DNA from 4 places in the Cohnella sp. GCM10020058 genome. Region 1 is predicted to be linked to each of the others. Evidence: predicted binding sites of a transcription regulator. Region 1 holds the regulator's gene; each other region holds the start of a gene.
What was found. Region 1 encodes LexA, which represses DNA repair genes until DNA is damaged. Its sites were predicted from a motif close to CGAACATATGTTCG; they were not measured.
Positions count from the first base shown of each region.

Region 2: uvrB (excinuclease ABC subunit UvrB) is a predicted target of LexA. The motif match lies at 5,374-5,387, and genes of this name have one in related genera.
Region 3: ACFSR7_RS15100 (carbohydrate kinase) is a predicted target of LexA. The motif match lies at 4,635-4,648, and genes of this name have one in related genera.
Region 4: ACFSR7_RS21930 (phosphonate ABC transporter ATP-binding protein) is a predicted target of LexA. The motif match lies at 3,940-3,953, and genes of this name have one in related genera.

Region 1 is NZ_JBHUJV010000013.1:195,071-202,649, reverse strand. It holds gene ACFSR7_RS22355 (MerR family transcriptional regulator) at 108-527, shown strand; gene glnA (type I glutamate--ammonia ligase) at 561-1,889, shown strand; gene lexA (transcriptional repressor LexA) at 1,977-2,600, opposite strand; gene ACFSR7_RS22340 (LysM peptidoglycan-binding domain-containing protein) at 2,765-3,214, shown strand; gene ACFSR7_RS22335 (DUF896 domain-containing protein) at 3,375-3,572, shown strand; gene ACFSR7_RS22330 (hypothetical protein) at 3,695-4,213, shown strand; gene ACFSR7_RS22325 (HAD family hydrolase) at 4,309-5,109, shown strand; gene ACFSR7_RS22320 (cupin domain-containing protein) at 5,166-5,705, opposite strand; gene metH (methionine synthase) at 5,882-7,579, shown strand, end outside.
Region 2 is NZ_JBHUJV010000009.1:1,082,383-1,089,961, reverse strand. It holds gene uvrA (excinuclease ABC subunit UvrA) at 1-1,585, opposite strand, end outside; gene ACFSR7_RS19980 (hypothetical protein) at 2,047-2,778, opposite strand; partial or broken gene ACFSR7_RS19975 (transposase) at 2,815-2,955, opposite strand; gene uvrB (excinuclease ABC subunit UvrB) at 3,293-5,281, opposite strand; gene ACFSR7_RS19965 (flagellar motor protein) at 5,448-6,269, shown strand; gene ACFSR7_RS19960 (flagellar motor protein MotB) at 6,229-7,023, shown strand; gene ACFSR7_RS19955 (YcxB family protein) at 7,054-7,579, opposite strand, start outside.
Region 3 is NZ_JBHUJV010000008.1:658,279-665,857, forward strand. It holds gene ACFSR7_RS15080 (ABC transporter ATP-binding protein) at 1-189, shown strand, start outside; gene ACFSR7_RS15085 (ABC transporter permease) at 182-1,018, shown strand; gene ACFSR7_RS15090 (LLM class flavin-dependent oxidoreductase) at 1,077-2,447, shown strand; gene ACFSR7_RS15095 (pseudouridine-5'-phosphate glycosidase) at 2,556-3,467, opposite strand; gene ACFSR7_RS15100 (carbohydrate kinase) at 3,484-4,614, opposite strand; gene ACFSR7_RS15105 (BlaI/MecI/CopY family transcriptional regulator) at 4,763-5,179, shown strand; gene ACFSR7_RS15110 (M56 family metallopeptidase) at 5,182-6,018, shown strand; gene ACFSR7_RS15115 (DUF2231 domain-containing protein) at 6,102-6,638, shown strand; gene ACFSR7_RS15120 (hypothetical protein) at 6,766-6,909, shown strand; gene lspA (signal peptidase II) at 6,906-7,442, shown strand; gene ACFSR7_RS15130 (YCF48-related protein) at 7,512-7,579, opposite strand, start outside.
Region 4 is NZ_JBHUJV010000013.1:90,732-98,310, reverse strand. It holds gene ACFSR7_RS21960 (hypothetical protein) at 1-240, shown strand, start outside; gene ACFSR7_RS21955 (lysozyme family protein) at 359-1,540, shown strand; gene ACFSR7_RS21950 (hypothetical protein) at 1,537-2,520, shown strand; gene ACFSR7_RS21945 (HAD family hydrolase) at 2,562-3,299, opposite strand; gene ACFSR7_RS21940 (hypothetical protein) at 3,473-3,610, shown strand; gene ACFSR7_RS21935 (hypothetical protein) at 3,652-3,786, opposite strand; gene ACFSR7_RS21930 (phosphonate ABC transporter ATP-binding protein) at 4,028-4,756, shown strand; gene ACFSR7_RS21925 (MOSC domain-containing protein) at 5,079-5,765, shown strand; gene ACFSR7_RS21920 (SDR family NAD(P)-dependent oxidoreductase) at 5,765-6,517, shown strand; gene ACFSR7_RS21915 (serine hydrolase domain-containing protein) at 6,505-7,464, opposite strand.

The sequences.
Region 1 (7,579 bases):
GCGTATGCTCATTGGAATTAAACCTCACATTCCTTGACATGTTTTGCGGCCCGGGCTACAATGGGAGTGGTTGCAAATTCCGCGCCCAGATGGAAGGTTGATATGTTATGGCTGGCGACGAAATACGCAGAAATATGGCGCTGTTCCCGATTGGCATTGTCATGAAGCTGACCGATCTGACTGCCCGGCAAATACGATATTACGAACAACACGAATTAATTCAACCCGCCCGGACCGCGGGCAATCAGCGGCTTTTTTCGTTTAACGACGTCGAGCGTCTGCTCGAGATCAAGGCGCTGATCGAAAAGGGCGTCAACATCGCCGGCATCAAGCAGGTGATGAACCCGGTCGGAGAGAGCGCGGATGACGGAACGATTATCAACGAGCTGTCCGAGGTCAAGCGACGCGAGATGTCCGAATCTCAGCTTCACCGCATGCTCAAGCAGCAGATCATGTCGGGCAACAAGCGCCCGGGCCAAGTATCGCTCATCCAGGGCGAGCTGTCCCGCTTTTACAAGAACAAGTAGCTGTACCTACAACGACCATACTAGGAGGCTGTCATGAGCTACTCGCGCGAGGATATCATTCGGATTGCCAAGGAAGAGAACGTACGTTTTATTCGTTTGCAATTTACCGATCTGATGGGCATCATCAAAAACGTGGAAATCCCCGTAAGCCAGCTCCAAAAGGCGTTGGACAACAAAATGATGTTCGACGGTTCCTCCATCGAAGGCTACGTTCGGATCGAGGAGTCCGACATGTATCTGTATCCGGATCTCGATACATGGGTCGTTTTCCCGTGGGTCACGGAAGACCGCGTCGCGCGCCTGATCTGCGACGTCTATATGCCTGACGGCACGCCGTTCGCGGGCGATCCGCGCGGCATCTTGAAGCGTGCGCTCGAGGAAGCGGAGGAGCTTGGCTATACGTCGTTTAATGTCGGCCCGGAGCCCGAGTTTTTCCTGTTCCAGACCGACGAGAAGGGCAATCCGACGACAGAGCTTAACGACCAAGGCGGATACTTCGACCTTGCGCCGACCGATCTGGGCGAAAACTGCCGTCGCGATATCGTGCTTATGCTCGAGGAAATGGGCTTCGAGATCGAAGCTTCGCACCACGAGGTCGCACCCGGGCAGCACGAGATCGACTTCAAATATGCGGACGCCATCAAGGCGGCCGACCAAATCCAGACGTTTAAGCTCGTCGTCAAGACGATCGCACGCAAGCACGGACTGCACGCGACGTTTATGCCGAAGCCGCTGTACGGCATGAACGGTTCGGGCATGCACTGCCATCAGTCGCTGTTCAAGGGCTCGGAAAATGCGTTCTACGATGCGAACGACCGTCTGGGCCTCAGCACGGTGGCGCGTCACTATATGGCGGGAATCCTGCAGCATGCGCGGGGCATGGCGGCCATCACGAATCCGACCGTCAATTCGTTCAAGCGGCTCGTTCCCGGCTATGAAGCGCCATGTTATGTCGCCTGGTCGGCGAGCAACCGCAGTCCGATGATCCGTATTCCGGCGTCCCGCGGCCTCAGCACGCGCGTCGAAGTCCGCAATCCGGACCCGGCTGCCAATCCGTACCTGGCGCTTGCAGTCATGCTGAAGGCCGGCCTCGACGGCATTCGCAACAAGACGGCGCTGCCTGCGCCGGTCGACCGCAATATATATGTGATGAGCGAAGAAGAGCGCATCGACGCAGGCATTCCAAGCCTCCCGCTGAATCTTCGCGAAGCATTGTCCGAGATGCTGCGCGATGAGATCGTATGCGATGCGCTCGGCGATCACGCGCTGACGCATTTCTATGAAATGAAGGAAATCGAATACGACATCTATCGCACCCAGGTCCACCAATGGGAGCGGGATCAATATTTGACGACTTATTAATACTCGGCAACAACAAAGAATCCTCGGCGATCGCTTCGCGATCCCGAGGATTCTTTGTTGTTGATGTCGAATGAAGGAATAAAACGATTATCGAATGCTGCGGATTAAACCGATGACTTTGCCCAAAATGCTCACGTTATTCAAGCGCAAGGGCTCCATCGTCGTATTCTCCGGTTGAAGGCGGATGTGGTCGCGCTCCTTGTAGAACGTCTTGACCGTCGCTTCGTCTTCCTCGGTCATGGCGACGACGATATCGCCGTTGGTAGCCGTCTGCTGCTGGCGCACGATAACGTAGTCGCCGCTATGAATGCCGGCGTCGATCATGCTGTCGCCTCTGACGGAGAGCATGAACACCGTCTGCTCGCCGACCATCTGGGCGGGAAGCGGGAAGTATTCCTCGATATTCTCCGTTGCGGTGATCGGCACGCCCGCCGTGACCTTGCCCACAAGCGGAACCTGACGAATGGACTGCGCGAACTGAACGACAGGATCCTGCTCGCCGTCCGTAATCTCGATCGCGCGCGGCTTGGTCGGATCGCGGCGAATGAGGCCTTTCTTTTCGAGACGGTCTAGATGGCCATGCACGGTAGAGCTCGAAGCGAGTCCGACGGCTTCGCCGATCTCGCGCACGGATGGGGGATAACCCTTGTCCTTGACTTCATTCTTAATAAATTCCAATATGGCGGATTGACGGTTGGACATCTTCGACACCTCGAAGCCCTCCTACTGACTTGAAAATTCATATGACAAATTATAACACAGAACCGGAGTTCGTACAAACATTCGTTCTTAGGGAACTTGCGTTCGCAAAATCGTTGACTCAAACATATGTTCGTGGTATTCTCGTATCAGAACAAACGTTTGGGGTGGATGAGATGGTACAAGTACAGCTGCTCGGTTCGGATTCGCTGAAGGCTAATGATTATACATATATGAAGAGGGATAGCGGGGAGGGGCGAGCTTCCGCTTCGACCGCGCGAGTCGAGCGCACGGCATTGGCGATCACTTTTCAATCGATCGTCTCCTTTAAGGGACTGCGGCTGTTTTTGATTCCGATTGTCGCACTGCTGATCTATGCGGGACTGTCCATGATGACTGCATCAGCCGAGCCCGATTCCGTCCGTCCGGCTGCCGCAACGGAAGCGACCGTGACCGTAGACAGCGGAGATACGCTTTGGGCGATTGCCGAGGGTGCCAAGCCTGCCGGCATGAAGACGATCGCGGCCGTGCACCTGATCATGAAGCGCAACGGACTGACGTCATCCACCATTGCTTCCGGTCAACGCTTGGTCCTTCCGGCCAAGCTGTCCGATAAAGTCGAATAGGAACGCACGTTCTTATCCCTTCGATATTCGCATTACGAATCTTTCTTGAATAGACTATCCTTAATCGACCGATGCATATCGGTCTTTTTGCTTTAGCCTCGCCTTGACATTCCCCTTGCGATATTGTCAAATTAGAAGAGGCAACACGGGAGGTGACCCTATGGAATTCGACAAACTGATCGCTCGGATTAACGAGTTGGCACATAAACACAAAACGATCGGATTAACCGAGGAAGAGACTTTGGAGCGACAAAAGCTGCGCAAGCTTTATCTGGACAACTTCAAACGAAACTTCAGGCAACAGCTCGATCAGATCGAGTGGACGGACGAACCGCCCGAAAATACGATCAAGCATTGATACGCCCGTTTGCAGATTCCGATATTTAACGTCGTGAAAGATGGCATGATCGGTCTTATTCATGCGGCAACGCGGCGAAGCCGGCTTAAAGCCGGCTTTGCCTATACATAGGAGGGTATCCAGTGTCACGTTCATGGGAACGCGCCGTACAGCGCAATTCGAAGCAAATCAACAAACGCCGCAAAAAAGAGGGGAAGCAGAGTTTGTCCGCTCCTTCGGTGCAGATCGACCGGTTCAAAGGGCGAAGCTTCATTATGCCTTTCACGCTCGTGCTTCTGATCGTGTTCTATATTCTATTGTTTAAGCCTTGGTCCGCGAGCTTTGAACAGAGCGCCGGCATGTTCTGGGCAACAGTAGGCTGTTATGTGCTGCTCGCCGTATTTTACTTCCTCCGTCGGCCTTATTTAGCCGTCTCGAAGGACAGGCTGGAGACGCGCAAATTTGCGGGATACAAGACCCTTAAGCCGCTCGAGATTCGCAAAATCGTCCAGATGCCTGGCTATATCGTCGTAGAGACGATCAAAGGCGGCAACTGGGTGTTCACCAAGCTGATGAACCGGTATCCGCTGGATGCAATGTCCGTTCGGCTCAAGGAGTTTGCTGGACAGCATCAGATCGAGTGGGAAAACCGTGCTAAATAAGCCACGGACATTCGCTTTTCTATAAGTACGTTTCTACGGTTAAACCAATGATATTCGGGATTTGAACAATCGCGCACGGGAGAGATGGACGTCAGATGAAGATTCAAGCGGTAATGTTCGATTTGGACGACACGCTGTTATGGGATGACCGCAGCGTCAAGCAGGCCTTTGAGGCGACTTGCGAGCAGGCTGCAAGGGAAGCCGGCGTCGACGCAGCCGCGTTGGAAGATGCGGTGCGACGCGAGGCGCGTTCGCTTTATGAGACGTACGAGACGTTTCCGTTCACGCAAATGATCGGGATCAACCCTTTCGAAGGTTTGTGGGGGAACTTTAAGGCCGGGGAACATCAAATGTTCAGACGGATGGAAGCCATCGTCCCGGATTATCGGCGTGAAGCATGGACGCGCGGACTCAAGACGCTTGGCGTGGACAGCCCGGAGCTGGGCGCCGAGCTTGCCGAGATGTTTCCGGCCCAACGCCGGAAGCTGCCGCTTGCCTATGAGGAAACGTTCGAGGTGCTCGACGCGCTCAAGGGGAATTACAAGCTGCTGCTCTTGACGAACGGGTCTCCCGATCTTCAAGAGGAGAAGCTTGCGATGACGCCGGAGTTGATCCCCTATTTTGACGAGATCGTCATCTCCGGACAGTTTGGGGAAGGCAAGCCGTCGCCGAGGCTGTTCGCTCACGCGCTGCAGCGACTCGGGCTTGAAGCGGAGGACTGCGTCATGGTCGGCGACAAGCTGACGACCGACATCAAGGGCGCCAACGGCGTCGGGATGATCTCAATCTGGATCAACCGCCACGGAGCCGTACGCGGCGACGAGATCGTGCCGAGCTTCGAGATTGCCAGCTTGAGCGAGTTGCAGCCGCTCCTTAACAAGCTTTCCGCGGAATGACAAAAGCGCCGGATCCCCGATGAAGGGATTCGGCGCTTCTTTTTCGTTTAAGGGAATTATTTAACGAATGCGGGATCCTCGAAAGGATGCGCGATCCAGCCTTCGGTCTCAATGAACAGGCGGACGGCAACGACCTTCTTGGAGTCGGTCAGGGTAAAGAAGTGAACGCTGCCCTCCGGTACGGAGATAACGTCGCCGGCGCTCAGGATGACGTCGAAGTAACCTGTCTCTTCGTCGCCGCGGATGATGAAGATACCTTCGCCGGCCGTGATCGCCCGGACTTCGTCTTCGGTGTGCGTATGGATCTGCTCGAACTTCTTCAGCAGCTCTTCGATATTCGGCGTGGACTCGGACAATACGACGATGTCCCAGGTCTTGTAGCCGCGGCGCCCGGCGAGGTCGCGGATCTCGGCATCGAAGGTCGACAGGATCTCGGCTTTGTCATCTGCGCTCAGGTCGAAGTTCTCTTGCAGGCGCTCAGGCAGCTTGGAAGGATTCCAGTGCTCGTAAAGCACGCCTTGCGTGTCTAGAAAGGAACGGACGTTGTCTTCTCCCTCGATCAGCTCGTTCGTATTGCGAACGCGAACTTTTGCCATTTGTTATTCCTTCTTTCCCACTATGAATTTAAGTATTTGTTGACTAGATTATAATCTTTGCCACGCCATTTGTCGACACATCCAACCTGATCTTTTCGTGAATAAAACATTCTGCTACTATAGAAGTTAATGATTTTACCCATGAAGTTACCCGGAAAAGGATGATACGTCTAAATATGACTTTAACCGATACGAAAGCCCCATTGCAAGAGCTGCTCAAGAAGCGGATCCTGATCCTCGACGGCGCCATGGGCACGATGATTCAGCAGGCAAACCTGACGGCGGACGATTTCGGAGGCGAAGAGCTCGAGGGGTGCAACGAAATGCTCGTGCTGACCCGTCCGGACGTCATTCAAGGCATTCATGAGCAATATCTTGCAGCGGGCTCCGACATTATTGAGACCAATACGTTCGGCTCTACTTCAGTCGTGCTGGCAGAGTACGACATACCCGAAAAGGCGAGGGAGATCAACCTGGCTGCGGCGAGGCTCGCTCGCGAGGCTTGCGACAAGTATACGACGCCGGACAAGCCGAGATATGCCGCAGGCGCGCTCGGGCCGACGACCAAGACGTTGTCGGTTACGGGCGGCGTGACGTTCGATCAGTTGGTCGAGGATTATCGCGAGCAGGTCGTCGCGCTTATGGAAGGCGGCGTGGACGCGATCCTGATCGAGACTTGCCAGGATACGCTTAACGTCAAGGCGGCGAGCATCGGCGTCCGGACGGCGTTCGATCTGATGGGACGGACGCTGCCGATTATGATCAGCGGTACGATCGAACCGATGGGCACGACGCTGGCCGGCCAGAATATCGAGTCTTTTTACGTCTCGCTAGAGCATCTGAACCCGGTGTCGTTCGGATTGAACTGCGCGACGGGCCCCGAGTTCATGCGGGATCATATTCGCACGTTGTCCGCGATCGCGAAGTCCGGCGTCAGCTGCTACCCCAACGCCGGATTGCCTGACGAAAACGGACATTATCACGAATCGCCCGAATCGCTGGCACGCAAGCTGCGCGCCTTCGCCGAACAGGGCTGGATCAACATCGCGGGCGGCTGCTGCGGCACGACGCCGGCACATATCAAGGCAATTGCGGACGCGATGGCCGATGTCGCGCCGCGCGTTCAGAACGGCGAGCACCCGCCCGCCGTCTCCGGCATCGAGACGGTCTATATCGAGAGCGAAAATCGTCCTTACATGGTAGGCGAGCGCACGAACGTGCTCGGCTCCCGCAAGTTCAAGCGGCTTATCGCCGAGGGCAAGTACGAGGAAGCTTCCGAGATCGCGCGCGCCCAGGTCAAGAGCGGCGCGCATGTCATCGACGTCTGCCTGCAGGATCCCGATCGCGACGAGACGGAGGACATGAAGAAGTTCCTCGACTTCGTCACGAAAAAAGTCAAGGCGCCGCTGATGGTCGACACGACCGATCCGGCCGTCATCGACATGTCGCTGAAGTATATCCAGGGCAAGACATTAATTAACTCCATTAATCTCGAGGACGGCGAAGAGAAGTTCGAAAAGGTCGTGCCGATCCTTCACAAGTACGGCGCGGCCGTCGTCGTCGGTACGATCGACGAGCGCGGACAGGCCATCACGCGGGAAGACAAACTCGAGGTCGCCATACGCTCGCACGATTTGCTGGTGAACAAATACGGCTTGCAGTCGGAGGATCTGATTTTCGACGCCCTCGTTTTTCCCGTCGGCACCGGCGACGAGCAATACATCGGTTCCGCCAAGGAGACGATCGAAGGCATCCGGCTCATTAAGGAACGGCTGCCGAAGTGCCAGACGATTCTCGGCGTCAGCAACATTTCATTCGGTTTGCCCGAGTCCGGCCGCGAGGTGCTGAACTCCGTATTTCTGTACGAATGCACG
Region 2 (7,579 bases), on a different contig from region 1:
TGATCAGACGATCGTTGTCCCGCTGATGCAAGCCGATACTCGGCTCGTCCAGGATATATAAGACGCCCATCAGGCTCGAGCCGATCTGCGTTGCCAGCCGAATGCGCTGCGCCTCACCGCCCGACAACGTACCTGCCGCGCGGGAGAGCGTTAGATAATCCAGCCCGACGTTGATCAAGAAGCCCAGACGGCTGCTGATCTCCTTCAAGATCAGGTTAGAGATCTGCGTGTCCTTGGCGTTCAGCTCCAGCGCGTCAAAGAAGTTCATCGCGTCGCCAATCGATAGCGCCGTGACATGAGCCACGTTCTGGCTGCCGACCGTGACGGCTAGCGCTTCCTTCTTCAGCCGCTTTCCTTTGCAGCCTTCGCAAGGCTTGGCACCCATGTATTCCTCGATAAATTCGCGTATGCCGTCCGATGCCGTTTCCCGGTAGCGGCGCTCCAGGTTCGGAACGACGCCCTCGAACTGAACCATCGCGTCCCGCGTATAGCCGAACTCGTTCTGATATTTAAACCGAATCTTCTCCGGACCGGTGCCGTACATCAGCAGCTTCATCTGCTTGTCCGTAAGCTCGGACACCGGCACCTTTGTCGGGATCTTATAGTGGCTGCACACCGCGGCGAGGAACTGCGGATAATAGGTCGAAGTGCTGCCTGCCCAAGCGGAAAAAGCTCCCTGCTCGATGCTCTTGCTCTTGTCGTGCAGCAGCAGGTCGGGATCGACGACCATCTTCACGCCAAGCCCGTCGCAATCCGGACAGGCGCCGAACGGCGAGTTAAAAGAGAAAAGCCGCGGCTCCAGCTCCCCCATCGAAAACCCGCATACAGGACAAGCCAGATGAGAGTTGAACATCAGCTCTTCCTTGTCGATAATGTCCACGAGAATCTGACCGCCGGACAGCTTAAGCCCCGTCTCGAGCGAGTCTGCCAGACGCGTCGCAACGTCTTCCTTGACGACGATCCGGTCGATGACGACCTCAATCGAGTGCTTCTTGTTTTTCTCCAGCTCGATCGGTTCCGACAGATCCATGATCTCTCCGTTCACCCGAACGCGAACAAAGCCTTGCTTCTGGATGTCAGCCAGCAACTTCGTATGCTCGCCCTTGCGTCCGGAAACGACAGGTGCCAGAATTTGCAAGCGGGTACGCTCCGGATACTCCATTATCCGGTCGACCATCTGCTCCACGGTCTGCGACGTAATCTCGATCCCGTGCTCCGGACAGTGGGGCTTCCCGATACGCGCGTACAGAAGACGCAGATAGTCGTAAATCTCCGTCACGGTGCCGACGGTCGACCGCGGATTGCGGCTGGTCGTCTTCTGGTCGATCGAGATGGCCGGGGACAGCCCCTCGATCGAATCAACGTCCGGCTTGTCCATCTGCCCGAGGAACTGGCGGGCGTAAGCGGAGAGCGACTCCACATACCTGCGCTGCCCCTCGGCATATATCGTATCGAACGCGAGCGAGGACTTGCCCGAACCGCTAAGACCGGTCAGCACGACGAACTTGTCGCGCGGGATGGTCACGTCGATATTTTTCAAATTGTGGGCGCGAGCGCCCTTAATGACAATCTGATCGCTTCCCAAAAGTACAGCCTCCTGTCGTTAACGGCCTGGGCTCGCTCTCCGCGCCGCCTCCGTCCACGTCACATAAGAATATGTGTTCTCATCTCATTATACTTGCCGATGAACTGGTGCGCAAATGGAAATCCCACCAAAACGCGGCGTTCTTTGGAGAGCTCTGCTCATTTGGTCCTTACACAGATTCGGCCGTTCCCGACCCATCCTACCTGCTCTCCGCACCGTTTCAACGTTATCCCCTTCAATCAGGTGGGCCACCGCTTTAAATAAAAAAATCCGCAACCTAACAGCCTTCGCGCCTATGTATTAAATAATTTAGCCCTGTCTCGTCCTTTAAAAGAATATCCCCTTCGATCAGGCTAATGGCGGAATTTTACAAAAAATTAACAACGCAATTATTAACCATTCTTCCTTAGCCCGTTTCTCAAAAAAAGAGTTCCAAAGAAATTCTGCAAAACAAACAATCGTTAGGAAACCTGAAATGCATTCTTCTGCTGTCTGTGGTTAGCCATTCCCGTCCATCTTACTGAACGTACAGCTTTCTTTTTGTTGACCAGATCATGAAGCGTCACAGTCGGAGTAATGCCGCATAGAGATACAAGCTTTTCAAAAGAATCCGGACGTGCGTTAATTCGAAAACAATATTCGTCAAGGTAAGCCTGCAGATGCTTAGGACCAATTCCGCCGAACGTTCTGGCAAGCCAGCCGATAGCTCCCCGCCAAATTAATCCGAGCTCCGTCACTCCCTCGCTATCGCTTTGCTTGACAATCTCAATGCTTTGAACCTCGGATTTTGCATCTGTCACATGGCGCCACAGGAATGTGCCATAGGAATCAACGCCAAATAAACGCTGACTAAACTCATTTGGCGAAACTCGTTTAATTTTAACTTCGGCTACCTCGCCGGATTCCGGATCTATTGAGGCCCCTACGACTGCAGGCTGATCCCGCTGATCGGGCGGATCAAAAACGCCGCTCATGACTGGGCGCGCGTAAAAATCGCCGTATAATTGCAGGTCGCCTTTTAGAGGTCTAGATTCGTCGCATACTTGGATGGCATGCCGAAGCTTATGGTTGATCAGCCAAGCTGTCTTGTAGGTCACTTGAATAACCTCTGCCAGCAGCGTGGCGGAGATCCCCGTTTGCATCAAGTATAAGGCGCTGAACCACTTTACGAGCGGTGTGCGCGTCCCCTCCATTATGGTTCCCGCAGTCAGAGAGGTTTGGTGATGACAGGCTCGGCATTCATAGAGACTTTTGCGTCGGGAAGCGATTCGGTAACATGCAGCCCCGTCGCAGCGAGGACAGCGGTACCCGTTCGGCCACTTGGACTTGAACAAAGCTAGCTCGCAGGCTTCCTCCTGAAAAACTGGCATCTTCTTATGAAGCGAATGCAAGCAGATCAGCCTCCTCATTCAATTACAGGAACATTTGTTCCTATTTTATCACATTATCTCACCGATCTAAAGCGCCATTTTGTATCCTTATCGATGGGGATATTTGGATTAATAATTGATAATCAGCTCTAGTTCCTGACTGAAGGGGATACCGTTAAAACGTATGCTAACCAGCTCCTCTCCTGACTGAAGGGGATATCGTTGAAACGGATAAACGGAGCATTGCTGCTCCCTTAACCCAGCACTATTGCCCCAGATATTTATAACAAAAAACCTTGCCAGGAGTAGCTATCCCGGCAAGGCGTGCGCAGCATTTCTATAGGCTTGCCTTCAGTTCAAGCAATGCGTCGCGAAGCTCGGCGGCTCGTTCGAACTGGAGGTTCTTGGCGGCGTCCTTCATCTCGGCCTCGAGACGGTTGATGACGGACTGACGGTCTTTCTTGGACAGCTTGTCGACGTCCTCGAGACCCGTAAGATAAGAACTCTTCTGCTCGGCGACCTTTGTCGCCTCGATGACGTCGCGCACCTTCTTGCGGATGGTCTGTGGCGTGATGCCATGCTTCTCGTTGTACGCGGTCTGAATCGCGCGGCGGCGTTCGGTCTCGCCAATCGCCTTCGCCATGGAGTCGGTGATCTTGACGCCATACATGATGACGCGGCCCTCGGCATTCCGCGCCGCCCGGCCGATTGTCTGGATGAGCGAACGCTCGGCGCGCAGGAAGCCTTCCTTGTCGGCGTCCAAAATGGCGACCAAGGTTACCTCAGGTAAGTCGAGGCCTTCCCGAAGCAGGTTAATGCCGACCAAGACGTCGAACGTACCAATCCGCAGGTCGCGCAAAATCGCCATCCGTTCCAGCGTCTTAATGTCCGAATGCAGGTAGCGAACCTTGATGCCGACTTCCTTCATGTAGTCGGTGAGATCCTCCGACATCTTTTTGGTGAGGGTCGTCACGAGCACGCGCTCGTCGCGCTCGATGCGGGCGCGAATCTCGCCGAGCAGGTCGTCGATCTGCCCCTTTGTCGGACGCACCTCGATGATCGGATCGACGAGCCCCGTCGGACGGATGATCTGCTGCACCATGATCGGGCAGTTCTCGAGCTCGTAAGGGCCCGGTGTTGCCGATACATAGACGAGCTGCTTGGCTTTGCCCTCGAACTCCTCGAAGCGCAGCGGGCGGTTGTCCTTCGCGGAAGGCAGACGGAAGCCATGGTCGACGAGCACAGTTTTGCGCGCTTGGTCCCCATTGTACATCGCCCGCACTTGCGGGAGCGTGACGTGGGACTCGTCGATGACGATGAGGTAGTCGTCCGGGAAGAAGTCCATGAGCGTATATGGCGTGGCGCCGCGCTCGCGGAACGTCAGCGGACCGGAGTAGTTCTCGATGCCGGAGCAGAAGCCCATCTCAGCCATCATCTCGAGATCGTAGCGCGTTCGCTGCTCCAACCGCTGCGCTTCGAGCAGCTTGCCTTGCTCGCGCAGCTCGGCGAGGCGATCCTCCAGTTCGCGCTCGATGTGGACCAGCGCGACCTTCATCTTCTCCTCGGCGGTCACGAAGTGAGATGCCGGAAAGATCGCGACATGATCGCGAGAGCCGATGATCTCGCCCGTTAGGACGTCGATCTCGGTAATCCGCTCGATCTCGTCGCCGAACATCTCCACCCGAATCGCGCGGTCGCCGACCGATACCGGGAAGATCTCGACGACGTCGCCGCGCACGCGGAACGTCCCCCGCGTAAAGTTCATATCGTTGCGCTGGTATTGGATGTCGACCAGCTTGTGAAGGATCGCGTTGCGCGATTTCTCCATGCCCACGCGCAGGCTCAGTCGAAGGTCACGGTACTCTTCCGGAGAACCGAGACCGTAAATGCAGGAAACGCTGGCGACGATGATGACGTCCTTGCGTTCGAATAACGCAGAGGTCGCGGAGTGACGAAGCTTGTCGATCTCGTCGTTAATGCTGGAGTCCTTCTCGATATAAGTATCCGAGGACGGGATATACGCCTCCGGCTGATAGTAATCGTAATAGCTGACGAAGTACTCGACGGCGTTTTCCGGGAAAAATTCCTTGAACTCGCTGCACAACTGTGCCGCCAGCGTCTTGTTGTGCGCGATAACGAGCGTGGGCTTGTTCACCTTGGCGATCGTCTGGGCGATCGTGAACGTCTTGCCCGTACCGGTCGCGCCCAGAAGCGTCTGATGCCGCTTGCCCTCATGAATGCCGGCGACCAACTCCCGGATCGCTCCCGGCTGGTCTCCTTGCGGCTCGTATTCCGAAATCAGCTTGAATCCGGAAGGCACTGCCATATCTAAGCCCACCTCCGTGTCTTGTAGACCAAAGTCCTATATCGTACCCTGCTTCATCTAACCGATAAACAGGATATCCCTTCCAGCAAGTCCGAATATGTGTTCTCATTCATTATATCGGCTTCCCGGAAACCAGTCAAAGGAGTGAAGCTGCATGAAGCAGCGCATGGACCAGACCACGTCGTGGGGTATTTTGGCGGCCCTTGCCGCGTTAATAGGCGGATTTTTATGGGAAGGCGGTCATTGGGAAGGGCTCGTGGAGAAAACGGCGCTACTGATCGTATTCGGAGGGACGTTCGCGGCCGTGGCGATCAGCTTCCCGGCATCCCGGCTGCGCCAGATCCCGGAATCGTTGAAGACCGCCTTTCGGCCTGGCACTTTGGAGGCTACCGCCCGGATCGACGAGCTTGTCGATCTGGCCACGGTCGCCCGACGCGAAGGTGTACTCTCCCTCGAAGACAAGCTTGTAGACCACCCGGACCCTTTTATCCAAAGCGGTCTTCAAATCGTCGTCGACGGCACCGATCCCGAGCTCAGCAGGCAAATCCTCGAATTCGAAATTGACGCCATCGAACAGCGGATGGAAAATCAAGCGAAAATCTTCGAGTCTGCCGGCGGGTATGCGCCGACGATGGGCATTATCGGCACCGTCATGGGCTTGATACACGTGCTAAGCAATCTTGCGGATCCCGGCTCGCTTGGGCCTGCGATCGCAGTTGCGTTTACTGCCACGCTGTACGGGGTCGCCTCCGCGAACATCCTTTACTTGCCAATCGCGTCCAAAATACGCATCCGCGCGGCCGAGACCGTACAGTTTACGGAAATGATGCTGGAAGGCATCCTTGCGATCCAAGCCGGAGAAAATCCCGCGCTGATCCGCAAGAAGCTGACCGCCTTCATGCACACGGAGAAGCTGACGTTCGTCCTGAAAAAGGAGGAGAGCGAAGATGGCGCGGAGACGCAGCCGGCGCAGCCGAAGCGCGCATGAGAACCAAGAGCGCTGGCTGATTACATACGCGGATTTAATTACCCTTCTACTGATTTTCTTTATTATTATGTACGCGATGAGCCAGATCGATATCAAAAAATACGACACGCTGGCCAAGTCGCTCCAATTGGAATTCTCTAGGGCTGACAGCATCATCGAGATGGGCAGCGGGCTCGAGGGCGGCACCGACGTCGCTAAATATGCGAGCCCGCCGCCTACCGCCAATCCCCCTCCCGGCGCCAGCGCCTCGGCCGACTTGGATGCGGAGATTGCCAGACGCCGCGAGCAAGCGCTCCAGGATTTGCTCAAGGTCATCGAGTCGTATGTCAAAGAAAACAAATTGCAGCAAGACGTGTTCGTAGGCGACACGCCTCAGGGGATCGCTATTCGACTGTCGGACAGATTCCTGTTCGACCTCGGCAAGGCGGATCTTAAACCGGACGCCAGACCGGCGCTGGACAAGCTGTCCAGTTTGTTTACGAAGCTGGACACGACCATCTCGATTCAGGGTCACACCGACAACCTGCCGATACAGCCGGGATCTGCATTCCAGGACAACTGGGGCTTGTCTTCCGGCCGTGCATTGTCCGTGCTCCGTTATTTCGTCGATACGCGCAAGCTGCCGGAAAAAATATTTGAAATCGCGGGTTACGCGGACACGCGCCCCGTTGCGGCGAACGACACGGAAGCCAATCGCCAGAAAAACCGCCGTGTGGAAATTCTGGTCGTGCGGCAGGCAGAATCCGCCGCGTGAAGGCGCAGCCTTCCAAGCCTCGGCCGTCGTTTATGACGTCCCGCTCCATGCAAGCACGACGGCGACGACCGCGGCGGCCGCGATGCTTGCATACAGCAGTATCCGGTTTCTCGCCGCGCGCCGTACAGCTTGAGGATTGGCCGTTTGCCGAATCCAAAGCTTGAGCTGCGCCAATTCGCGAGGGTTAGACAAGCTTCGCACGGGAATGAGGCTGACGCCCTTCTGGCCGACGTATAAAACGATCATCCGACGCGTGATCGCGAATCGCCTTACGTCCGGCCAGTCGACCCGTCCCTTCGCAGTAGGCGTGAGGAAGCTAAAGCCCCGCTCGTCGAATGCATACGCCCGTTTTTCAACTGAAAAGCGCCTCTTCACGGCCTGGACCGCTCGCAGATAGCTCGATCCGGGAATGAACAATCCGAACGCCAGCAGCAGCCATTGGACGAAGTGGAAGTGATCCGCCGCCCCGCTACCCTCCTTTAGCACCGCAAGCAGCATATACAGCAAATTAGAGCCGCAGACTAGCATAAAGAAAACAAAGCCCGGGGTCGCATAG
Region 3 (7,579 bases), on a different contig from region 1:
ATTCCGTTCGAATCGAGGCGAAGCGAGGAGGATCTGCGGTCGAATCCGGACTTCGTGAAGCTGCGCCACGAGATCTGGGAACTGCTCAAGGACGAGGTGTCCAGAGCCCAGGAGCAAGAGAAGTCCAAGACGCTGGACGCGTACGCGGAAGGGAAATCGTCGGCGAAAGGGGGCGCGCGCCATGGCTGAGAGCAATGTGGCGAAAACGCTGATTCTGCAAGGGAGACGAAGCGGCGGTACGCTGGAACGGGGGGCGGCGCAGGCGCGCAGGGCGTTCCGGAACAGCATCGCCATCCTGTTGTTCCTGGCGGCTTGGGAGATCGCGCCGCGGACCGGAATCGTCAACGTGACGTTTTTTCCGCCCTTTTCCGCAGTGATGAGCGCCTGGTGGGAGCTGCTGCGCTCCGGAGACCTGCAGGATCATCTGACCGCCAGCCTCACGCGCTCGATCAGCGGATTTCTGCTCGCGAACCTGATCGCCATTCCGCTGGGCCTCGCGATCGGCTGGTGGAAGACGGCGGCGGATTATCTCAATCCGTTCCTCGAGCTGATGCGCAACACGGCCGCTTTGGCCATTCTGCCCGTCTTCATCCTGCTGCTGGGCTTGGGCGAGACGTCCAAAATCGCCATCGTGCTTTACGCCAGTCTGTTCCCGCTCCTGCTCAACACGATCAGCGGCGTCAAAAACGTCGACCCGCTGCTCGTCAAGTCGGCGCGCTCGATGGGCTTGCCGTCCGTCAGCCTGTTCCGCAAAGTCATCATCCCGGCCGCGCTGCCTACGATCTTCGTCGGCATCCGCCAGGCCGGCGCAAGCTCGATCCTCGTGCTTGTGGCCGCCGAGATGGTCGGCGCCACTTCGGGGCTCGGCTATCTGATCCAATATGCGCAATTCAGCTTCCTCATCCCCCAGATGTACGCCGGCATCATCACCATTTCCGTCGTCGGCCTTATCGTGAATTATTTGCTGTTGGCGCTGGAGCGGCGTCTCACCGGCTGGAAGCAAACGCTCGGGGAATAAGGCGACACGTCGCTACAGTCGAAAGGCGAACCTACCAAATGAACGGAGGAAAATGAACATGAGCGGCAGCGAACGTCAGATTAAATTAGGCGCATTTTTCATGATCCCCGGCCACCATGTGGCCGCCTGGCGCTATCCCGATGCATCGGCATCGGAGGTGCTGAGCTTCGATTTCTACAAAAAGCTGGCGCAGACCGCGGAGCGCGGCAAATTCGATATGGTCTTTCTGGCGGACGGCTATGCGATCTCGGAAAAGTTCCCCGAAGCGGTCGCCCAGACGGTAACGGTCCGGCCGGAGCCGTTGACGCTGCTGTCGGCGCTGTCCGCCGTCACGTCGCATGTCGGACTGGCGGCGACCGTCTCCACGACGTTCAACGAGCCCTTTCACGTCGCCCGCAAATTCGCCTCACTCGACCACCTGAGCGGCGGACGCGCGGCATGGAACGTCGTGACCTCGGCCAATCCGGCGGAGGCGCTGAACTTCGGCAAGGACGAACTGCTGCTGCATTCGCTCCGCTACGACCGGGCGGAGGAATTCGTCGGGGTCGTCACCGGCCTGTGGGACAGCTGGGAGGACGACGCGTTCGTTTTCGACAAGGACGGCGCGGTATTCGCAGACCGCGGCAAGCTCCATACGCTGAACCACAAAGGGAAGTGGTTCGACGTGCGCGGCCCGCTTAACGTGGCGCGTCCGGTGCAGGGCCATCCGGTCGTTATCCAGGCGGGCTCCTCCGAGCCGGGCAAGGAGCTGGCCGCGCGGACGGCCGAAGTCATTTTCACCGCCTGGCAGACGCTGGAGGAGGCGCAGCTGTTCTATGCCGACGTCAAAGGGAGGCTGGCGAAGTACGGCCGCGCGCCGGACGATCTCAAGATCATGCCCGGCATTTTTCCGATCATCGGGCGCACCGAAGCCGAAGCGGCTGAAAAGAAGGCGCTGCTGGAGGCGCTCATCCCGCAGGAGGCGGGTATCAGCCTGCTGTCCAACTTGATCAGCTTCGATCTGTCGCCATATCCGGTGGACGGACCGCTGCCGGATCTCCCCGAGCTGGCTAAGATCAACGGCGGCAAGAGCCGGTTCAAGCTGCTCAAGGATCTGGCGGAGCGCGAAGGGCTGACGATCCGCAAGCTGTACCAGCGAATCGCGGGCGCGCGCGGGCACCGCGAGATCAGCGGCACGCCGTCGTCGATCGCCGATCAGCTCGAAGCCTGGTTCCGCGGCGGCGCGGCCGACGGCTTCAACATCATGCCGCCGTACCTGCCGGGCGGCCTGGAGGAATTCGTCGACCTCGTCGTGCCCGAGCTGCAGCGCCGCGGGCTGTATCGTACCGAGTACGAAGGAAAGACGCTGCGCGACAATCTGGGACTTCGCAGGCCGCTGCACCCCGCGGACCTCGAGCGGACCGCGGCCGGCCAATCGGTCGTCGGCTGAACGATTCGGCGGACGTAATCGGGAATGGGGCATTAACCGAACAAACGACAAAAACGGGAAGAAGCGGCCGCGGCCGTTTTCTTCCCGTTTTATTTGATTGCGCACGACTTACTTCGCCTTCAACGCGACGGCGATCTCCGCGGCGACCTTGGCGTTGTGGTACACGAGCTGGATGTTCGTGTCGAGGCTGCTGCCGCCGGTCAGCTCCTTGATCCGTCCGAGGAGGAACGGGGTCACGCGCTTGCCGGAAATATGCTGGGCCTCGGCTTCGCCCAGCGCCTGGCGGATGACGGCTTCCATCTTGTCCGCAGGCTGGGCGTATGCGGCCGGCACCGGGTTGGCGATAATCGAGCCGCCTGCGAGGCCCAAGTTCCACTTCGTCCGCAGCATGGCCGCGACCTCTTCGGGCGTGTCGAGCCTGAAGTCGACGCCGAAGCCGCTCTCGTGGGCATAAAACGAAGGGAACTCGTCCGTCTTGTAGCCGACGACGGGGACGCCTTGGGTCTCCAGATATTCGAGCGTGCGCCCGATATCGAGAATGGACTTGGCGCCCGCGCACACGACGGCGACGTTCGTCTGCGCCAGCTCGGTGAGGTCCGCGGAGACGTCCATGCTGTTCTCGCCGTCGCGGTGAACGCCGCCGATGCCGCCGGTGGCGAACACTTCGATGCCGGCCATCGCGGCGCCGATCATCGTGGCCGACACGGTCGTCGCGCCGATCTTGCCGGAGGACAGAATGTGCGCGAAGTCGCGGCGGCTCACTTTCTCGACCTGCGGCGAATTGGCGAACGCTTCGAGCCCCTCCGCGTCGAGTCCGATCCGGATGCGGCCGTTCATGATGCCGATCGTCGCCGGGACGGCGCCGTTTTCGCGGATGATGTCTTCGACCTTGCGGGCCATCTCGATATTTTGCGGATAAGGCATGCCGTGCGAGATGATTGTCGTCTCCAGCGCGACGATCGGCTTGCCTTCGTTCAGCGCGTCTTGGACTTCTTTGGTCAATTGAAGGTAGGGATTCATGGGATCGTTCCTCTCGCTAGTTGGATTGGGGTAAATGAAGCTGCGCTTCGCGGATGGCATGGGCCAGCCGTTCTTCGTTCAGGTGCTCCGAGGAGGAGCTCGCGGTCTCGAGCGCGATGCGCGCGGCGGCCAGCCCGGCCCGGCAGGCGTCGGCGAAGGACTCGCCGCGCAGCACGCCGTAGGCGACGCCGGCGAGAAACGCGTCTCCCGCGCCGGTGACGTCGACGACTTTGACCGGCAGCGCCGGAAGATGAACGCCGCCGTCCGCTCCGGCGCAGTAGGCGCCATGCTTGCCGAGCGTGATCAGGACATGGCCGGCGCCGCGATCCAGGATGCGGCGGGCAAGCGCCGCCCATTCCGCTTCTCCCTCGGCGGTAGGCAACTCATCGCCGCCCTCGCCGGCCAACTGGCGCGCTTCGGCCAGGTTGGGGAACACGGCCGCGATGCCGTCCAGCCTGTCCGGCAGCTTTTTCGCCTTCTCCGGCGAGATCGGATCCACGAACAGCGGGAGCCCGACGTCGCCGCAGCGGCGTGCCAGCCAAGCAAGGCTGCAGGCCGGCAGATTCGCGTCGGCGACGACCAGCTTCGAGGCGGCGATATGCGGCCACTTCTCCTCGAGCGTCTCGGGCGTGATTCGCTCGTAAATCTCCATATCGGCAAAGGCGATAAACATCTCGCCGTCTTCGTCGAGTATGGCGGTATAGCTGCCCGTTTTCTCGCCGCCAAGCACGAGGGACGGGCCAATGTCGACGCCCTGGCTCGACGTCCGGTCGAGCAGCCAGCGGCCCGCCTTGTCGTCGCCGACCGCCGTCAGCAGCGAGACGTTCGCGGAGAGCGCGGCGAGGTTAACCGCGATGTTGCGCGCGACGCCGCCGCAGCTCTCCGCGACCGCGACGGGATTGGAGGCGCCAAGCCGCAGCGGCTGCTTGCCGCGGGCTTTGCTGTCCAGGTTCGCGCCGCCGATGCAGAGCACGGATCCTTCTTCGGCGAGCACATACGCCCGGCCGCGAATGCTGCCCTTGCGGGTCAGTGCCGCGACATACCCCGCGACCGCGCTGCGGGAGATGCCGATCGCGTCTGCGAGCTCCTGCTGACTGACGAAGGGATTGCGCCGGATGAACGACATAATCTGTTGCTCGCGATCCATAGGCAGCTCCTTCTTTATTTCAAACTTATGTTTATATTATAAACAAATGTCTGCAAACTGCGCAACCCGGAAACTGCTGTAAGTAAGCAAGCATTGACGAGCGGGCCTGCTGAAAACTATAATCTGTAGTGTGAAGGGTGTGTAGAATATGAAGCTGCAAAATTTTAAATTTCACGGCAACGGCCTGGAGCGATTTTTCGGTCCGCTCGAAGCCAGGATCATGACCGCGCTATGGGACGCGGAGGGCGAGCTGACGATCAAGGAAGTGCAGCAGGCGCTGAACAAGGACAAGGAAATGAGTTTTAATACGGTGATGACGGTAATGAACCGGCTTGTGGATAAAGGAATATTGAGCAAAAAGGCGGTTTCTAAATCTCATCGCTACCGTCCAGTCCTCACCCGGGACGAATTTCTGGAGGCACAATCGAAGGAGCTGACCTTCGAGCTGGTGCAAGAGTTCGGTTCGCGGGCCGTCGTGCATATGGTCGATGCCTTGGAGCAGGTCGATCCCGATTTGCTGGACCAGTTGGAGCGGCAGCTCAAACAACTTAAAAAGGAACGATAATCATGTGGGAAGCCCGCTCGAGATGGCTCCTCGCCGCTTCATTGTCCGTATCGGCATTCGTGGCGGCGCAGATGGCGATGTTCGTGCTCAAGGTCGTATTCCGGATCAGGCTGCCGTTCGTGCTGTTCGACTATTGCGTCGCTTGGTTCCGGTACATAGGATTTCCGATATCGATGCCCTTGATGAGCGCGGTGTTCGTCTCGTCGCTGGCCGTCTGCGTCAGGCAGCTCGTCCGCGAGGCGGCGTTCGCCCGGGGATTCGGCGGCATGTTGCGGCGGACTACGGACGCCCGCATGTCCAGGCGATATGCGCGCCGGTTCGGGTTCGGCCGGCGGCAGCTGACGATCATTCGCGCGGAGGCGCCAGTCGCGATGACCGTCGGCTTCGTCCGGCCGCGGATCGTGCTGTCAACGGGTCTGCTCGGAATGCTGAGTCCCGCCGAGGTCGCGGCGGTCGTCGCGCATGAGCGGCATCATCTGAGGCGGCGAGATCCGCTCGCGCTGTTCGCGCTGTCGCTGAGCCGCTCGGCGTTGTGGTACGTTCCGCTGCTCGGCTGGGCGGAGGACAAATACAAGACGGCGATCGAAGTGCTGGCGGACCGCCATGCGATCGCGTCGTCGAGCGGCGGTGCCAGAGAATTGGGCAGCGCGCTGCTGAAGCTGCTGCGGCAGGGCGGAGCCGCCGAGATGCCGGCAGCGAGCGCGTCCTTCGCGGACGCGTCCGTCAACGTGCGTATCCGGCTTTTGCTGGATCCCCAGTACAAGCCTTCATGGAGACCGCCGCTCTCCTCTACGTTGCTGTCGTTTGCGGTGCTGGTGCTAATGGTGGCATTAGGTTGAGACACGGATATCCCGGGCCTGACGGCCCGTTTTTTATAAACACTAACACTACGAAATGTAGTGTTATAAAGGGAGAGAATTTAATGGATTATTTATGGAACAACAAGCACTTTATTTTGACGCATTTTCCGATCGTGCTGCTGATTTTCGGCTTCTTGTTCGACCTGGCCGGCCTGATCTGGAAAAAAAGAGAATGGAACAATGCCGGTCTCGTGTGCCTCATCGCGGGCACGCTTGGCGCAATCGCATCTGTGCTGACAGGGCCGGAGTCGCCTAATCCGAGCGTGGGCGAGCATGAGTTGTACGGCAAGCTCACGATGTTCCTCGCGATCGCGATCAGCGTCGTGCGTCTTTCGCTGTTGTGGGCTAAAAAGAAGGATTACGGCAGCCATCCGATCCTTCTCGTCGCCGCGCTGGCTGCGGCCGTGCTGGTGGGTTATACGGGGCACCTCGGGGGCGAGATGGTGCATCGGGCGCCAGGTGACTTTCCAGGCGGCGGGTTTGGCGGACCCGGCATGCAGCAAGGCGGCGGGCAGATGGGACAAGGCAGGCAAGCCGGTCAAGGCGGCGACAACGGCGGACACGCGCCCGGAGCGAGTTCCCCGGCAGCGAACCCGTAAACGGACAATGGAACGGCTGAACGGCTGAAAAGGGCTTCCTTTTCCGAGGACAAGGCGTCCGCGCCGACGATTGCGCGCAACGGCCTATTCCACGATCGCGTATACTAGGCATAGAGGAGGAATCGCAATGCGCAGCGTCAAACCAGGTAGAGACCTATGGGCGATAGAAGCGGCGGGAAGCGCCGCTTCGGTGGGATTCGGCACCAGTTGGACGAGCTCGGCTTTTAACATGACTAAAGATTGGCCGATCGCAGCGGAGCGTGCACGATGACCGGGCCGTCTGCAGATACGCGCAGCAACAGCCCCTGGTACCGTCGAGGTTTTGTCTATGTCGTGCTCCTCGCCGTTATCGGGATCGATCAATTGTCCAAGATCGCGGTCCGTAACGCGTTGCCTGTAGGGGACAGCCATTTATTCTGGCCGGGCGTTCTGCAGTTCACGCACATCGAGAATACCGGCGCAGCCGGCGGCTCGTTCGAAGGCTGGGGCAGAATTTTTATCCCGGTCGCCATCGCCGTCGTTATCTGGGTCGTCTATGCGCAGCGCAAGGGCAAGCTGAGCAATCCGTGGCTTGCGGCTGGCGCGGGGTTCTTTGCGGGCGGTGCCGTCGGCAATGCGATCGATCGGCTGCTGTTTGCGCAGGTGACGGATTTTCTGGAGTGGACGGGAGGCCGAGGCATCATGAACCTGGCGGATCTTGCGATAAACATCGGCGTATTGCTCGGAATCGTCGGCATGCTGCTGGATGCGCGGGCAGCCAAGAAAGATCCGGAGCCCGATATCGGCGAACCGCGAGGATGTTAAGACAATCAAGCGAAAAGAAGCTTCTCGAGCCGCGGGTGCGCGGCCGGGAAGCTTCTTTATTTTATTCCGTTATTGCGCAATGCCGCCTTCCGGTTTAGCGAACGTATGCGTCTTGGTCCAGTGCGCGCCGCTGTCTT
Region 4 (7,579 bases), 100 kb from region 1:
GGACAGTGGATCGATGCGGAGCTTCGGCTTAGCCTTGATGCGTCAACCCCGCTGCCGGACGACGTCATCGATCTGACAGCGCTGGTCGTGTGCACGCATGCCGGACATCCGATCCAGATTGAGGCGCTCGACGAAGGCATCGATTGCGAGTACCAGTTTACGATGTTCGAAAAAGAGCAGATCGAGCGTTATATCCGCAGCGAACAGATCCAGGCGCGGATCGCAGCAGCTTCGCGTTAAGTTTGCAGCTAGGGGCGGATCGCGCGCGGACACGCTTTTTCAGGCCGCGGCCATATGCTAAACTATGGATAGCAATAGTCGGATCCGGAAAGCAAGGAGCGGAGGAGGCGAGGCGCATATGGCAGGGGCTGCATTGTTGACGCCGGGTGACGTATCGGTCATCAGGCGTTACGTTCGAACGAAATATGCGCCGATGCCCGCTGCCAATCAGGCTGAGATCATCGCCGATGCGATCGTCCGTACGATTCGCAAGCGGCTGCCCGAATGGCCGGAAGCGCTCCGGGCGGACGTGGCAGACCGGCTTGTGGCGTCCTGCGTCGTCGGCGAGCAGCGAGAGGTCTACCCGACCGACGTGCTGCGCGTATGCGGCGATCTGGCGCTCGCGGACGAAGCGCATGCGATCAGCTTGCTCGGATGGTTAAACGATTGGACGGACGAAGCATGGACGCTGGACCGGATTGCCGAACGATCCGAACAAGGGCTGATACTGAGGTCAGACTCAGCGGACATGCTCATTTCTCGCGCTACACCAATTGGTAGCGCTTCATCAATGGATGCCTCCCGGGGCAACGCGAATCTGAACGTAAAATGCAGCATGCGCGCCGACGTCGTCCACACCGTTACAACCGCCAACGACAGCGCCACGCCTAGAACTGGTTGGCTGGCGCCAACCGCGTTGCGGCCGCTTGTCCTGGCGGCTGTGACGCTGCTTGCGCTTGCGGGCATCCTCTTGGCGTCGATGCAGCGCAGCGATCGCGTAGCGGAAGCGCCGCCTTCCGACTTCATCGCAGACGGGGCACTCATGCAGCCAGTCCCCAATCAAGCCGATGAATCGGCTCCTTTTGCCTATTCGCCGTTCAATGCGGAGGCGGTGAGGTCGTACCTTGCCGACCGAGATTCGCTGCTGGTCGAGCGGCCTTACTTCGAAGCGATCGTCGAGAGCGCCCGCCGGCATGGCATCGATCCGCTGCTTCTGTTCGCGGTGGCCGGTCAAGAGCAGGGCTTCGTCCCGAAGTCCGCCAAAAAGGCGAAGCAAATCGCGAACAATCCGTTTAACGTCTTTAACAGCTGGGAGACGTACAATACCAACATCAGCGATTCGTCGAGCATTGCGGCAAAGCTGCTCGCAAAGCTGGCGGCCGGCATACCCGAAGGCGAGGAACCGTTCGCGTGGATGAACCGGACCTATGCGGAGGACCCGCGTTGGTCGGACGGCGTGCGCGCGATTTACGACAAACTGAAATCGCTTGGACGGGAGCAAGAACAGGAGAAGGAGCAACGGGAGGCGGGAATTTTATGACGGATCGCGCGCTTTTAGAGAATGGACTGGCCGTCATCGCATCGTGCCGCAGACGGACGGGCGATATATGGGATGCACACTTTGGCGCGGCGGCGATCGCCGCTTATTTTTTTATCGCCGAAAATCGGCTGGATGCCGATGTCGCGCGCAAAATCTCCGCTCAAGCCGATCGGATGGTGTCGGAACATCTCGAAGAGTCGGCAGGCTCCGTTCAACCGGATCGGACAGCAACGGAAAAAAGGCGGAAGCATAGTGCGAGCGAAGGTGAACGCGTTATCGCGGAGGCGCTCGAAGAGACGATTGACGGCTTGTACTGGGTCGGTCACAACGCGATCTACGCGGCGGCGAGCATAAAGGCCATTCGCGAATTGGACGGCTGGGGCGAACCGGAGGATGTACAAGCGATTTCGGAGCTGATTCGTTCGTTCAAAGGTAAGATTCCCGGCCGCTCCTGGATCGGCTACAAAACGTCCGAGGTCAGGGCGCTGGCACTGCTCGAGATGGAAGGCGAAGGCCCCGCAGGCATCGAAGACGGCGCAGCGCTGTCGCGCGCCATGCTGCGAGAGCTGACGGCCTTCGAGACGATCTACAGAGCGGAAGCCCACCATGATCTGATCGGCCATATGCTGACTTTTTCGCATGCGCTGGTAACGCTTGAGGAGCTCGGATACCGAGCGTTGTTCGAGAGAGGGCTTGGGCCGTTATTCAAGCTGGTCCATGCGCTGCGGGCAAGCCGGCATCTGCGTCCTGGCGAACCCGTTAAGCTCTATTCGCCTATCGACCGCGAGCCGCTCGCTCCGGCGCAGCCGTCGTCCTCGCTGCCGACCGATTCCGAATTCTGGGACAAGGATCGAAGCGGGGACGCCTGGGATTTTGGCCATGCCTTCAAATTTCCTTACAGCTTTTATCATCTGGCCGCCCGCGCGGGCGGGGCGGACGCCGCCGCCTTCGACCGCTTCAGGCATATCGTCGGACCCTAATCGCCAGTCGCATCGCTGCAGCCCCAAGCTTGGCTCCGACCTTAGCCCTGAGCCAAAAACGATGCGATCGCGGAAGGTACCTGTCCAAGCGAGGAAAGCGTGAGGAACGCCCCGCTAGGCTTGGCGCCTGTGATCGGCAGCACGTTGTAGTCCCATTCGCGTTCCTGCTTCAAATAAATGGCATGAAGGCCGCATGACAGCGCGGGCAGGACGTCCGTGCGGACCGAATTGCCGATCATCCAGGTACGATCGATCCGCAGCTTGCGGGAATGTATAATTTCTTTGAGCGCTTCGACATTTTTGTGCAGGCGAATATAAATGCGGTCGCGAAAATAGCGTTCCAGGCCCGCGGCCTCGATCTTGCGCTTCTGGACATCCGGATCTCCGCCCGTATATAAGTGAAGCTGATGGCCTGCGGCCGCGAGCGATTCGAGCGTCTCGTTCATGAACGGATAGGGCTCGGTCTCCTGCTCGAAAACGCTAAGTCCAAGCTTCCATAGGAGCGTCTCCTCGTCGGCGGATTCGGAGCGACCGTGCAGGGCGCTGTAATAGCGGTACGTATCGACAAAGGATTGGGGAAAATGCTCGCTCTTGAAGCCGACGATCTGCACGCCGGCAATATCGATCTCGCTGTGCTTGGCCAGTACGGCCTGCTTGGTCAGTTCGAACGGCGCGAACCAGGTGGTCATCAGGTCGGCGAACTGTTCTTGCACGAAATGAAAATATTTGTTGCAGTGGATGAGCGTATCGTCCAGGTCGAACAGGATGTTTTGCTTCATGTCCGTGGCTCCTTCGTCAGCTTGCCGCACCGGGCCGCTCGCCATTCGTTGCGGCCGGCATGAATTTATTATGTCTAACCGGAGGGTGTTTGTAAATGCGCAGTGCGGGCAACCTAATCGGGCAGTCGGGCGCTGCCCCGAACATTGAAGCATCCTATGGAGGTGAGTCGGAAATGCCGCCGTATCAAGGACCTAAAGCGGGAGCGAAGAGCATTACGGCCGGAGGACGCGGAAAAAGCCAGGCGACGAAGCTGGACAAGATGTCCCGCCTGCCGCCCAGCTTGAACGGAATCGATAAAAACCTGCCTTGATCGCAAATGCGCGAGCTTGCCGGGGCTAGGCCCCGGCATCGTTATGCGTACTTCTCGATCTTGGACTTGAGGTCGCGCTTGATAAAGGCGAGCCGTTGACGCACATAAAAGTCGTAGCTGCCCCCGCTTAACTCGCGGGGGTTCATCGTATTGCCGCTGTCATTGTCAACGATCACGAGACGGCCGCTGTCGTAAAATTTGAAAGTCAGATCTCGTGACGGACGGGTTCCCCTTGAGGGCTCCAAATAGCGGAGGTGCTCGCAGTTCTCCATCCATCATCCCACCTTTGACTGGAATTGATAGAACGCATGTTCTTGTTTACAGTATACCAAACGTTTGTTCGTATGGAAAGCCGTTCCGTAAAGAATTACACTAGAAAAAAGGCAGGAATGATAGTCAGGGGGCAATCGGACGGGAATGATACATATCATCGGTCTCACGCGCAAGCTGCCGACAGGCAAAAAGGTACTCGACGGCATCCACGGACATCTGGAGCCGGGCAAGCTCTATGCAGTCGTAGGTGCGAGCGGCAGCGGCAAGTCGATGCTGCTGCGCTGCCTCGGTCTCAAGGAGCCCTGGACAAGCGGGGAGCTTCGGATTGACGGCAAGGACGCGATTGCCGGCGGCGCCTTCGCCAGATTTCGTCTGAAGCGCAAAATCGCTTATCTGGAGCAAAAAGCGCTTATGTACGAAAAAAAGACGGCGCTCAAAAACGTCATTATCGGCGCGGTCGGCCAGGTGTCCTGGTTCCGCCGGATGACAGGCATGGTCCGAAGCGACGACTATATGGACGCAATGGAGACGCTGGAAAACGTGGGCTTGATCGACAGGGCGCACCAGCCGGCGGAGAAGCTGAGCGGCGGCGAACGGCAGCGCGTGGCGATCGCACGGGCGATTGCGCACGGCGCCGAGGTGCTGCTGGCGGACGAGCCTGTTACCGGACTTGATCCGCATTCGCAGGAGAGCATCATGGGCATGCTGAAGCAGCAGGCGAAAGACAAGAACATGATCATCGTGGTCGCGCTGCATCGGCTGGAACTGGCCGAGAAGTTCGCGGACGAAATTTGGGGACTTCATGATGGAAGGGCCGTGCTGACCGTCCGGGGAAGACGGCTCACTGGCGCAGAGAAAAACCAAATCACCTGAGCCGCCTCTCTTCCCGGGGACCATCTGTCATGCAGCGTGCTGCGATTAAGGTTGAAGCGGCGCTTCCGATTGTCCTTCCGGCGCCTTTGCCGGGCGGATTTGGGAGCGCTCTTTTCGACTCTTCCATGCGCTTTCTTTTCTCCGTTTGGACGTGGTCATCGATGATCATCTCCAATCCGGGGCGTCGAAGGCCCGCTGTTTTAGCATGGCAAGGACGATTGTCTCTTATCCATCCCCGGACGCATCAGGCGCGTAGGGGAGAAGGCGTAGGGGCAAGGGCGTACGGGCGAAAAAGCGATTCCAAATCGAGGAGGTTCACGCGATGTCGAATTTAACGTCGCCGCACATAGCGCCGGGCAGCGTCTACCCGTTATTATCGGTTAACGTAGGCGCGGCGAGCGAAGGGCGGTTCAAAGGCAAAATCGCGAAGTCCGGCATCAATAAAGAACGCGTGCTGCGAGCCGTCGACGTCCATTTTGAAGGACTGTCCGGAGACGTGCAGGCGGATACCGTCAATCATGGCGGCCCGGACAAGGCGGTGTGCGCCTATCCGTACCGTCATTATGCGTATTGGGAAGAAAAGCTGGGCAAGCCGCTCGAATTCGGCGCGTTTGGCGAGAACTTCACGATCGACGAGATCGTCGAGTCCGAAGTTTGCATCGGCGATGTATTCAGCATCGGCGAAGTGACGCTTCAGGTCAGCCAGCCGCGCGTGCCATGCTGGAAGCTGGCGATGAAGTGGGATGCGGACGATCTGCCTGCGATGGTTCGCGACACGGGGAAAACGGGATTTTATTTCCGCGTGCTGTCTCAAGGCGCAGTCGAACCGGGCAAGCTCGTCCTCGTCTCGCGGGACACCGGCGGCGTCACGGTAGAAGAAGCGAACAGGATCATGCATCGGGGAAAAGAAGACCGGGAAGGCATGGAGCGTCTGCTTGCGGTCGATGCGTTGGCCGCCAGCTGGAGGGAGACGCTTACGGCAAGGCTGACGCGTCTCGCGCAATCCTGATGCCCGGCAAGTACGCGGGCCGCACGGTCATCGTGACAGGCGCAGCCGGCGGCATCGGTCGCCATCTGTCGCGGGCTTACGCCGAAGCTGGCGCTTCGGTCGCGCTTAGCGACACGCCCGGCACGAACGGCGAGGCGCTGGCGGCGCAATTGACGGGCGAAGGCTTGTCCGCCAGATTTATCGCGGCGGATCTGAACGAAGCCGAAGCGGCTGCGCTGATCGTAGAGCAAGCTACGGCTTGGACGGGGCGCGTAGACGTGCTCGTGCATAATGCGGGCATCGGCATCTGGAAGTCGCCGCTTGAGCTGTCGCTCGAGGAATGGGACCGCGTCATGAACATTAATTTGCGGGGCGCGTTCCTGTGCGGCCGCGAAGCGGCCAAAGCGATGAAGCGGAAAGGCGGCGGCGCCATCGTCAACATCGCTTCGACGCGCGCGCTGCAATCCGAGCCGAACTCGGAAGCGTACGCAGCATCCAAGGGCGGTATCCTGGCGCTTACGCACGCGCTCGCGCTGTCCCTCGGTCCGGACGGCATCGCGGTCAACACGGTCAGTCCGGGGTGGATCGAGAACGGCGATTATGCAGCCTTAAGGCCGGTCGATCACGAGCAGCATCCGTCCGGACGCGTAGGCAAACCGTCGGATGTAATCAGGGCCTGCTTTTATTTGACCGATCCCGAAGGCGGCTTCGTCACCGGAACGAATCTTGTCGTGGACGGCGGCATGACCCGTAAAATGATTTACGAGCCGTAAGGCACGCCAGCGACAAACTGCGAAAAAATCTTTAACGGCCTTAAAGGTTCACGGTATAAATCGCTAGTGAACGAGACGACGGTTTCCCGCTCCGGAATGACGAACAGAAATTGGCCGCCGTAGCCCATGGCGTAATAAATGTGCGGGTTCACGGCCTCGCCTCCGCCGCCGGTGAACGTCCACCAATGGTAGCCATAAGAGCCGAGCCAATCGTACGTGTGATGCCTGGCTGCGGTCGACTCTGCGATCCAGGCATCGGGGACGACTTGGCGGCCGGCCCATCGGCCGCGCGCCAGCATGAGCAGGCCGAGCTTGAACAGGTCGCCGCCGCGGAGGGCAAGGCCGAAGCCGCCGATCGACACGCCCTGCGGATCCGCATGCCATTGCCAGTTGCGGATGCCGAGCGGCCCGAACAGATGCTTTGCGGCGTAGGCTTCGGCGATCATGCCGGTCTCGCGCTGCAGGATGAGACTGAGCAGATGCGAACAGCCGGAGTTGTAAGACATGACGCCGCCGGGGCGCATCGTCGATCGTCTATCCAGGATAAAAGCGACCCAGTCGTCCGATTCGCACATCGGATTGGGACGGCCGCCCCAGGCGCCCCATTCCGGCCAGTCCATGCCGGCCGTCATCGACAGCAAATGATGCAGCCGAATTCGTCCGAGCGAAGCGGAGATGCGCGGCAGGCAGCCGGCGAGCGGCGTATCGAGCGAAGGGAAGTCGCCTCGCTCGAGCGCGATGCCGACGAGCAGCGATAGCACGCTTTTCGTCACCGAGTTGACCTTGTGCAGCCGCTCCGCCGAACGCTGGGTACGCGCATAATCCAACGTCTGCGCGCCGCTGCCGCTGCCGATTCGTACGCGGCAAGTGTCGATCTTGCAGGCTTCCGCCGCGCGCTGCAGTCCTTCGAGATCGGCCGTCTTGCGCCTTGCCGTCGTCAACGCCATCCCGCATCGCCTCCTTATGTCGGCCTATTATACCCGGCGCCGGCATGTCTGACGCGAATTTATGATATAATGTACAGCAATGCGCTAAAGGTTTTTCTGCCGCTACTAGGGGGGA